Regions from separate parts of the Polaribacter sp. AHE13PA genome, predicted to be linked through region 2. Evidence: riboswitches for the same ligand, from Rfam matches in the RefSeq annotation. Region 2 holds a riboswitch; the other holds the start of a gene.

Region 1 (5,740 bases), 2.0 Mb from region 2:
TAAATTTCCTTCATTAATTAAGTCAGATAGCTTTAAACCCTGACCTTGATATTGTTTAGCAACAGAAACTACAAACCTTAAATTTGCTTTTACAAGTTTATCCAATGCTCTGTTGTCTCCTTTCTTTATTTCTAAAGCTAATTCTACTTCTTCATCAGCAGTAATTAACCCAATTTTACTAATTTCTTGAAAATATTTTTCTAAAGACTTGGCGTCACGATTGGTTACTTGTTTTACAATTTTAAGTTGTCTCATATATTGTTTCGGTTTTTTAAAGATTAATTTTAAATAAATAAATTGCAATCATCACACGTTTTCACTTCTCCATAATACGTTTCTCGATATTCATGGATGGTTTTAATAGGAATTCCTAAAAAATATTTTTTAATATAAGTTACTCTAGAATTTAAAGTTCCCATTGCAGAGGAATAGTATTTTTGATATTTAGTTTTTCTTTGTATTTTAATTATTTTCATATGTACAGTTTTAAATAAGTGTAAGAACACTTAATATGAAGTTGAAGATTAATACGGGTTTAATTTTCTTAAAAAATTAAGGAATAGAAAAACTAGAAAGCGGGTGCAATTGATTTATTAGAATGACCTTTTAAATCGTAAAAAGCGAGACTATAAATGCTTGTGTTATTATTAATGTATAAAAATGAATTTTTCATAATTTTCAATATACGAAAAAACGAGCGATTTTCAATAGAAAATGCTCGTTTTGTTTGTTTTTTGCGTTGTTTTTAATCAAAAAAGACTAAAAATGATGTTTTTTAAAACTTTAAAGTAATCCCAACTAAGAAGTTTCTAGTGGCTTGTGGGTAATAACCGGCACCATCTAGAGTTGTAATTTGGTTTGGATCAGACCAAGTATCATCATACGTATAATAATAACCTCTGTCTACATATTCTGTATTAAAGATGTTGTTTATTAAAGCCGAAAACACAATAGATTTAAAGATCTTATTTGGGTTTATTTCATAAACAATATTTAAGTCAGATGTAAAATAATCATCTAAAACATCATTGTTAGAAATTTTACTACTAAAGTTGCTCATAAATTGTTTACCAACATATTTCGATAAAAATGAAATCTGTAAGTTCTCTATGGGCTTGTAAATAAACATGTTTCCTGCAACAACTTCCGGAGAAAAAGATAAGTCTGTATTTCCTAAACTTTCTGGTGTATCAATTCCGTTTCTTGTTATAAAAAAGTCTTCGTTTTTATTAGAACTAAATGCAGCATTTGGTTTTATAGAAAACTGATCGCTTAAAGTAATGTCTGCATCAATTTCTAAACCTAGTCTATAACTGTTACCAGAAGTTGCTCTTACTGGCGCACCAACATCATCTAAAGCACCTGTTAAAACCAACTGATTTTTATAATCCATATAATAGATGTTGGTATTTAATTTAACGCTTTCCTTTTTTAAACGCCATCCAAATTCAAAATCATTTAAAGTTTCGTGTGTTGTAACTCCGCCTTCAAAATCATTTCTATTAGGTTCTCTATTTGCTACAGCAAAAGAAGTATATAAGTTATTATCGTCATTAATCTTATAAGTTAATCCAACCTTTGGGTTAAAGAAATTAAAATTAGCATCAACATTAATAGCAGCAATGTCAGAAGTAATTCCTTTTGTTTGGTAACCAACAAAACGTCCTTGTAAATCTGCATAACCAGACAATTTCTCGCTAATATCAAAAGTAGCTTTTGCAAAGATTGAAAAGTCTGTTTTCTTTGCATCAGAAAAATAATAACGATCTCTAATATTTACATTTGGCGCTAAATCTTCTCCCCAGATTACTTCACCAAAATGATCTCCAGTATAATTAGAATACGAAATTCCAGAAATAAAATTAAGTTTATCTGTTTTGTAATTGGTATTAAAGTTTACTACATAAAAATCATTTTCTAACCAACGTCTTACAATTACATCTGTTCCATCAACAATTAAATTTCCATAATCTGCTGCATCTCTTTCTTCTTTAAATTGCTCAAAAAAACCAGCACCTTTTGTGTAGTTTAAACCTAAGGTTGTAGACCAATTTTCATTCAATTTTTCATTCCAATGTAATTGATAATGGTTTTGGTCATAGTCATCTACTTCATTCTCGTACGTATACGGGTTTTGTCTTCTATCTTCCTTTAATTGATCTGCAGTTAAACCTTCCCAAGCTTGGTAAGTAACTTCTTTACCTCCAAAAGTAATTGCTTTTATCAACGTGTTTTCATCCGTATAACTTGCTTGTAAATAGTAAGATTTTAAATCGGCAGAAGCTCTATCTACATAACCATCAGATTTAATGTTAGACAAACGTCCGGCAACTTCAAAGTGCTCATTAATTTTACCAGTACTAAATTTTACAGTATGTTTTCTTGTTCCGTAAGAACCAAAAGAGTTCGATATTTCTGCAGAAGCCTCTTCAGAAACCGCATCTGTCAAAATATTTAAACTTGCACCAAAAGCACCAGAACCATTTGTAGAGGTTCCAACTCCACGTTGTAATTGTAAATTCTCTGTAGAAGAAGCAAAATCACTTAAATTTACCCAAAAAGAACCATGACTTTCGGCATCGTTATAAGGTATTCCGTTTACGGTAACATTAATTCGCTCTCCGTTAGAACCACGAACGCTCATATATGTGTAACCAACACCTGCACCAGCATCACTAGAAGAAACCACAGAAGGCATGTAATTTAGTAAAATAGGAATATCCTGACCTAAATTACGGGTTGCAATTTCCTTTTTAGAAAGGTTAGAAAACGTAACAGGCACATCTGCATTTACACGAACAGCAGAAACCAAAACCTCTTCTAAAACTGTTGAATTTGGTACTAAAGAAAACGCAATTGTATTATTTTGTGATAAAGAAATTTCTTTAGAAACTGTTTTGTAACCCATAAATGAAACCTGAATGGTATAAGCTCCTTTAAGAAGATCTACACTAAACTTTCCATCAAAATCCGTAACGGTTCCTTTCTTAGTTTCTTGTACCAAAATGGTTGCTCCTGGCAAAGAATCATTGTTTTCATCTACTACTTTTCCGTTAAGTGTAAATGTCTGGGCGTTTACAAGAATGCTTGTAAACAAGAATAAAAAAATGTGATTTTTTTCATTTTAAAAAATTTAAAACGAATAAAAAGAGGTAATTATTCTTGTGATTTATGTTGAATAATTAATTATTGAAGCTTATACTTCTGCACCTATAAAAAGCTTTTACACTTTTTTAAAGTACTAGTTTCCTAAACAGCATTACCTGTTCTAGGTTCAATGGGTATGATCTCAGCTTTTTAAAGCACCCCTTTATGAGAACGCTGCAAAATTACCTCAGTTTTTTGACATAGAGAATAACAAAAGCACTTTTTTTAGAAGCTATTTCCTGCTTTTCGCTATATCTTTTTTTTGAAAAAAACAAAAAAAAGGATGCCGCTGCTATCAGGGCTAAGTTTAGTTACCAATTTCAGTATTTTGTAAAAGCAATTACATTTCCTAAAATAAAATTTAAACTCAAAAATGATTTATCTAAAAACGAGTAACTTAGCTGTTAAATATTATTTTAGCTTTTGTAATTTGCTTTATATAATTACGACTGTTAGATTTTAAAATAGATTTTTGATAGATTTAAAACATTCTAAAACTGCAATTCTTATTTTTTCGCTTTCGCAAGAAGCAGAAAATTTACGTAAGCCTTTCCTTCAAAAAAAGGATACGGTTAGCAAACTGAATGCTCTTATTAAAGAAAAAGTTAGTTCTTTAGGTGTAGACTATTTTCATTACACAGAGAAAGATCAAAAAGGAAATAATTTTGGAGAACGTTATGTAAATACCGTTTCAGAAATTTTTAAAAAAGGGTATGATAATGTTATAACGGTTGGTAACGATACTTTAGGTTTAGAAAAAAAGCATCTTCTTGCTGCCATAGAATCAGTAGAAAACAATCAAATACCTGTTGGTCCTTCTTACGATGGTGGTTTCTATCTTTTAGGTTTACGTAAAGACCAATTTAATGCAGCAGATTTTCTTTCGCTTTCTTGGGAATCATCAACATTATATAAAGAGTTAAAAACACTTTTATCAGAAAAAGAAATAGCAACTGTTACACTTCCTTGTTTATACGATTTAGATGAAGAGTTAGATATTTCTAAAAACATTGCTTCTCTTTCTTTTCTAAAAATAGAAGCACTTAAATTATTACAAAACCTACAAGTAGTAATTTTAAAAGTAAGCAAATTCATTCTACAAAAATTTAAAGAAGCTTCTTTAAACCACCTATACAATAAAGGACCACCATTGGTTTGTAATTAATTATAAGTACAATTTTCTGTAAAAACAGGACTTATTATTTTACATACATTTTAACTCAAACTAATGAAGAATTTATTTTTCGGCTTACTTGTGCTATTTACTATTAGCCTAAGCGCCCAAGGAGATCTTGTGGTTTATGCCATAGATTATAATACCAAAGTACCAATTAAAAATATAAGCGTTACGCTTGTTAACGATCAACAAGGTTATGAAGTAAAAAATACCACAAACGAATTAGGTAAAGCTTCTTTTAACTCCATTCCCGTTTTAAATGGTTATCAAGTTATTTTTGATGGAAATAAAACATACGGAACCACTATTTCAGATATGGTAGATGTTCGTTCTAATGAAGAGTCGGTGGTAAAATTGCTATTGTTTCCGGCTTCATTTCAGCAAGAAACGTTAAGCGAAGTTGTAATTACTGCTTTAGGAATTAAAAGAGAAAAACAATCTTTAGTTTCTTCCGTAACCACTATAAAACCTGCTGCTCTTACAGAAGTTACGCTTACGAACGTGGTAAATAGCCTTGCCGGACAAGTTGCTGGTGTAAAAGTAACCAATGGTTCTTCTGGTGTAGGATCTTCTTCTCGTATTGTTATTCGTGGAGAGAACTCTTTAAGTAGCTCTAACCAACCTTTATTTGTTGTTGATGGTGTGCCTATTAGTAATGAGCAAATTACAAGTGATTTAGTAAATGATGGCTCATTACAAGAAGTAGATTATGGTAACGGAGCTTCTGAAATTAGTCCAGATGATATTGCTTCTATCTCTATTTTAAAAGGAGCAGGTTCTGCTGCTTTATATGGTGCAAGAGCCGCTAACGGAGTGGTATTAATCACTACTAAAAGAGGTAAAAAGAAAAAAGGTTTAGGTGTTAGTATTAATAGCTCTTTAACCTTAGAAACTTTATTAACCTTACCAGATTATCAAAATGTATATGGTGGTGGTTCTAATGGTCAATATTCATTTCAAAATGGTGCTGGCGCTGGCGTTAACGATGGTGGTTTAAGTAGTTATGGCCCACGTTTAGATCAAGGTTTTTTAATCAACCAGTTTGATAGTCCATCTGTAGATATTAACGGAAACACGGTTCGTGCTGGAGACGTTATTGCAAGAACACAAGCAGACGGAACTTTAACGCCTATTACACCTACTGCTTGGGTTTCTAACCCTAATAACGTACGTAATTTTTTTAAAACCGGAATTACTAAGCAAAATAATATTGCTATTAGCTCTTCTGGCGATAAAGGAAGTAGTAGGTTTTCGTATAGTAATTTAATAAACGAAGGAATTGTACCTAATACCGATTTAAAAAGAGATGGTATCTCTTTAAGTTTAAACCAAGAAGTACACGAAAAGTTACATGTAAATGCTTTTGTTAATTATATTAATACAAGAAGTGGTAACCGTCCTAATTTAGGATACGGA
Region 2 (5,740 bases):
AAAAGAATTATAAATTATAGAACTCCATACTTTCCACAATCAATTCTTCAGGAACTTTGCAGTCTATTTTGTAATCTTGATAATCGTTTAATAAAACAAAATTTACTTGTCCGTTTACGTTTTTCTTATCGTGTTTTAGCATTTCCATAATAGCAGCAAAGTCTTCTTTTAAAAGATTCGTTTTATTATAAATAGATAAAACAACGTCTTTTACTTCGTTTACTTTTTCGGTAGGGAAGCCTATTAATTTAGAAGACATAAAACACTCGCAAACCATTCCAATAGCAATTGCTTCTCCGTGTGTTAGGTTTTCTTTGTCTTCAGATTCTAAGTAAAAAGACTCAATAGCGTGACCTAAAGTATGACCAAAATTTAAAATTTTACGTAAGCTTTGTTCCTTCGGATCTTGTAAAACAACTTCGTTTTTTATCTCTATAGATCGATGTATTAAATCACTAATAACTAATTCTTTATTATCTTTTATTTCATTAAAAAGTTTAAGGTCGTAAGTAATACCGTATTTAAGTATTTCTGCTGTTCCAGATTTAATTTCTCTGTCTGTTACAGTCGTTAAATAATCAGTATCTACAATTACCATTTCAGGATTTGCAAACAATCCAATTTGGTTTTTTAATACGCCTAAATCAACACCTGTTTTTCCACCAACCGAAGCATCAACCATAGATAATAAGGTAGTAGGAATATTTACAAAGTCAATTCCGCGTTTAAAACACGAAGCTACAAAACCACCAAGATCTGTAATTACGCCACCGCCTAAAGTAATAATTAAACTTTTTCTATCTCCACCTAACTCTGTAATTACATTCCAAACTCCAACACAAGTTTCTAGGTTTTTGTTGATTTCTCCAGACTCAATTTCTATTACCTCAATACGTTTATCTGTTTCTAAATTAGGTATAAATTTAGGATAACAATGTTCCATTGTATTCTCATCAACCAAAATAAAGAGCGTAGAATAGTTATTTGTAGCGATTAAATTAGAAAGCTCTTTGTAGGCTTTGTCTTGAAAATGAACAGGATATGTTACTGCTTTAATGGATTTCATAGGTAAATTATTAAGTGTGCAAATTAAAAATAAATTATTCAATTATTGCCATTCAAATACTATATTTGTTTTACTAAATCGTTATAGTATGAATATTTTTGACAATACAGAAATTGCCTTTTCTTTAAAAACAGATTCTCAATTAGAACGTGCTTATTTTTTGTTTAGAATGATACAGAACGAACCAATGGTTAGAATTGGTAGTGCTGTAACAAATTTTGCATTAAAGGTACATTTGCCTGTAGAAGGCTTAATACGTTCTACTGTTTTCGATCATTTTTGTGGAGGCGTAACAGAAGAAGATTGTATGCCTATTATAGACAATATGTACAATAACGGAAATGTGCATAGTGTGTTAGATTATTCTGTAGAAGGGCAAGATCAAGAAGTTAGTTTTGATGGAGCTTTAGAAAAAATATTAAAAATCATTAATTTCTGCGAAGAAAAACAATCCATTCCGTATGCGGTTTTTAAACCATCTGGGTTTGGTCGTTTTGAATTGTATCAAAAACTTTCCGAAGAAAAAAGCCTAACTCCAAAAGAGGAAGAAGAATGGAATAGAGTGGTAGCACGTTTTCATAAAGTATGTAAAGTAGCCATTCAAAAAGATGTTCCTTTATTAATTGATGCAGAAGAAAGCTGGATGCAAAAAGCTGCAGATGAATTAATAGAAGAATTAATGGAGACTTATAATAAAGAAAAAGCCATCGTTTTTAATACATTACAAATGTATAAACACGACAGAATGGATTATCTAAAAACATTACATGCAAAAGCAAAAGAAAAAGGTTTTTATATAGGAATGAAAGTTGTTAGAGGTGCTTATATGGAAAAAGAGCGAGAAAGAGCAGAAGAAAAAGGCTATGCTTCTCCAATATGTGCAGACAAACAAGCTACAGACATTAATTATGATGCTGCTATTAATTACATGATGGAGCAGCCTAAAATGGCTTTGTTTGCAGGTACTCATAATGAAGATAGTTCTTATTTATTAATGGATTTAGCAAAAAAACATAACATTAAAGAAAACGATAAGCGTTTATGGTTTGGGCAATTATTTGGTATGAGTGATCATATTAGCTATAACTTAGCCAACCAAGGTTATAATGTGGCAAAATACTTGCCTTTTGGACCTGTTAGAGACGTTATGCCTTACTTGATAAGAAGAGCAGAAGAAAATACCTCTGTAGCCGGACAAACAAGTAGAGAGTTAAATCTATTAAAAACAGAAAGAAAGAGAAGAAAATTATAATGACAAGCATTGAAGAAATAAAATTATTAATTTATAGAAATAAGTTAAGGCTTGCTCAAGAATTAAAGCAAAGTAAAGAAGCTGTTTTCTTAATTAAAAAAGCTACACATTCTAATTTAACACCTATAGAAAAGGAAAAAATTAAAATACAGTTATTAGATATTTGTAAAGCAATACCTGCTTTGGCTGTGTTTTTACTTCCTGGAGGTGCCTTGCTATTACCGCTTTTAATAAAATTAATTCCAGATATTCTACCATCTGCATTTCAAGACGATTTGCCAAATGATAAAAAACAGGCTTAATTATATTGGGTTTATAATTTTTTTTAGAATTAAAGCTTAAAACTTCTTTTATATTTAAATAATACAATACATTTGTAAAGTAAACTTTAGGAGTAGCTATTAAATTAGTTTGAGAAAAATCCTTAGAACCTGATTTGGTTAATACCAACGTAGGAAAAAGTTGCTTAGATTTAGTTATACAAAAACTACCTCTCTACGGTTTACAGTAAATATTTAAAAAATATGATTACTATAAAAGTAAACCAAGAAAATCATCAATTTTCAGAAACTTTAGCGTTAGCAGAATTAATTCGTTTTTTAGAAATAAAAACGAACGGAATTGCTGTTGCTATAAATGGCAGTGTAGTTAAAAAAAGCGATTGGTCTTTACGGTTACTTCAAAATAGTGATGAAGTTTTAATTATTAAATCCACACAAGGAGGTTAGTAATTAGACTATTAAAAAACAAACTATTTAATTGATCTAACTAAAATTTATGAAGAGCAAAGACACCGCACCAAAGCAAGACGGAATTACAAGACATCCGTTTCCTAATTCTACAAAAGTATATGTAGCAGGAAAAATTCATCCACAGATTAAAGTCGCAATGCGAGAAATTGCATTGAGTGATACGACAGATTCTATGACGAAAAAGAAAACGCCAAACGAACCTGTTACTGTTTATGATACTTCTGGGCCTTATACAGATCCAAACAAAGAAATTAATATTCATGCTGGGATAGAAAGAATCCGTGAACAATGGATTCTAGACAGAAGAAACGTAGAACAATTAGATGGCTTTTCTTCGGAATATTGCAACGAGCGTTTAAACGATAAAAGTTTAGATCACATGCGTTTTGCCTTATTAAAGAAACCTTTAAGAGCAAAAAAAGGACAAAACGTTACGCAATTGCATTATGCAAAACAAGGTATGATTACTCCAGAAATGGAATACATTGCCATTCGAGAAAACCAACGAATCGATGAAATGACAGAGATTAGAAAGCAGCACAAAGGCGAGCACTTTGGCGCTTCTATTCCAGATAAAATTACGGCCGAATTTGTACGAAGCGAAGTTGCAAGAGGGCGTGCTGTAATTCCATCAAATATCAATCATCCAGAAGCAGAACCTATGATTTTAGGTAGAAACTTCTTGGTGAAAATTAACGCAAACATTGGTAATTCTGCTGTAACATCTTCTATAGAAGAAGAAGTAGAAAAAGCAGTTTGGGCGTGTCGTTGGGGCGCAGATAATATTATGGATTTATCAACAGGAGAAAATATTCATGAAACCAGAGAGTGGATTGTTCGTAATTCTCCAGTACCAATTGGTACTGTGCCAATTTACCAAGCTTTAGAAAAAGTAAACGGCGTTGCAGAAGACTTAACGTGGGAAATTTTTAAAGATACTTTAATAGAACAAGCAGAACAAGGTGTAGATTATTTTACCATTCACGCAGGTGTGTTGTTACGTTACGTACCAATGACTGCAAAACGTGTTACAGGTATTGTTTCTCGTGGCGGTTCTATCATGGCAAAATGGTGTTTGGCACATCATAAAGAAAGCTTTTTGTACACACATTTCGAAGATATTTGCGAAATTTTAAAACAATACGATGTTGCTTTTTCTTTAGGAGATGGTTTGCGTCCGGGTTCTGTAGCAGACGCCAATGACGAAGCACAGTTTGCCGAATTAGAGACTTTAGGCGAGTTAACTCAGATTGCTCGTAAGCACGAAGTACAGTGTTTTATAGAAGGTCCAGGTCACGTGCCAATGCACATGATTAAAGAAAATATGGAAAAGCAAATTGAGGTTTGCGATGAAGCTCCTTTTTACACCTTAGGTCCTTTAACAACAGATATTGCACCAGGGTACGATCATATTACATCGGGAATTGGAGCCGCTATGATTGGTTGGTTTGGTTGCGCAATGTTGTGTTACGTAACGCCAAAAGAACATTTAGGTTTACCTAATAAAGAAGACGTTCGTGTGGGGGTTGTTACCTATAAATTGGCGGCACATGCAGCAGATTTGGCAAAAGGACATCCTGGTTCTCAGCATAGAGATAACGCATTAAGTATGGCGCGTTTTGAGTTCCGTTGGCACGATCAGTTCAATTTAGGACTAGATCCAGAACGTGCTTTAGAATACCACGATGAGACGTTACCTGCCGATGGCGCAAAGGTTGCTCATTTCTGTTCTATGTGCGGACCGAAATTCTGTTCTATGAAAATATCGCAAGAAGTGCGTGATTTTGCTGCTGAGAACGACATTGTAGATAATGAAGTAATTGCTAAAGGTTTCGAAGAAAAATCGAAAGAATTTAAAGAAAAAGGATCAGAAGTGTATTTATAATATAATTAGGAAGTTCCCACGCTTAGAAAAAAAGCGTGGTCGGGCTTTCCGTTATATCTTTTGCTGAAAAAGCAAAAGGATGCCACTGCAATCCCTAACTCAACCAACAGATACGTCATTACAAGAAGTTAAAAATTGTCGTCATTACGAGGAGGTACGACGAAGTAATCTTATCTTTTAAAATCAAAACTAAAAACACTATGATAGTTCTTATTGCACCAGAAGAAGATATTCCGAATGAAATTGACATACTAAACCAGTTGTTCGAACATGGTTTGCGTTTTTATCATTTTAGAAAACCAGAAAAAAACTACGAAGAGCACGTTGCGTATTTAAATCAAATAGATAAAGAATACCATAACAGAATTGTAGTGCATTATCATCATGAGTTAATAAATGAATTCAATTTAAAAGGCATCCATTTTCAGGAACAAAAACGGATAGATTATATAGATAATCCGAGTGAGTATTTTAAAACGCTAAACATGTATGGAAAAACAATTAGTTCTTCTTTTCATGAACCAAAAGTTTTAAAAGATTGTTATTTCGAGTTCGATTACCATTTATTAAGTCCGGTTTTTTCATCGATTTCTAAAGAAGGATACGAAGGCAAAGGTTTTGATGTAAATGATATCAACAAAACCATTGTTGGTATGGGCGGAATTAATTCTGAAACCATACAAGAAACTTTACAACTAGGTTTTAAAGGAGTTGGTGTTTTAGGTGGTGTTTGGAATGCAGAAAACCCCGTAGAAAGTTTTAAAAGTATAAAAGAGAAGTTTTAC

Evidence for each region. Region 2 has a riboswitch for thiamine pyrophosphate ahead of thiS (sulfur carrier protein ThiS). Riboswitches for the same ligand answer to the same signal wherever they lie in the genome.
Region 1: another riboswitch for thiamine pyrophosphate. It lies ahead of H0I28_RS15140 (TonB-dependent receptor); the one in region 2 lies ahead of thiS (sulfur carrier protein ThiS).

Annotation. Positions count from the first base shown of each region.
Region 1 covers NZ_CP058985.1:3,540,567-3,546,306, forward strand. The annotation lists gene H0I28_RS15130 (RNA polymerase sigma factor RpoD/SigA) at 1-255, opposite strand, end outside; gene H0I28_RS15135 (hypothetical protein) at 285-476, opposite strand; gene H0I28_RS15140 (TonB-dependent receptor) at 776-3,097, opposite strand; TPP riboswitch at 3,230-3,320, opposite strand; gene H0I28_RS15145 (DUF2064 domain-containing protein) at 3,620-4,312, shown strand; gene H0I28_RS15150 (SusC/RagA family TonB-linked outer membrane protein) at 4,376-5,740, shown strand, end outside.
Region 2 covers NZ_CP058985.1:1,368,045-1,373,784, reverse strand. The annotation lists gene aroB (3-dehydroquinate synthase) at 8-1,066, opposite strand; gene H0I28_RS05960 (proline dehydrogenase family protein) at 1,155-2,318, shown strand; gene H0I28_RS05955 (LETM1 domain-containing protein) at 2,318-2,620, shown strand; TPP riboswitch at 2,699-2,793, shown strand; gene thiS (sulfur carrier protein ThiS) at 2,843-3,046, shown strand; gene thiC (phosphomethylpyrimidine synthase ThiC) at 3,096-4,955, shown strand; gene H0I28_RS05940 (thiamine phosphate synthase) at 5,156-5,740, shown strand, end outside.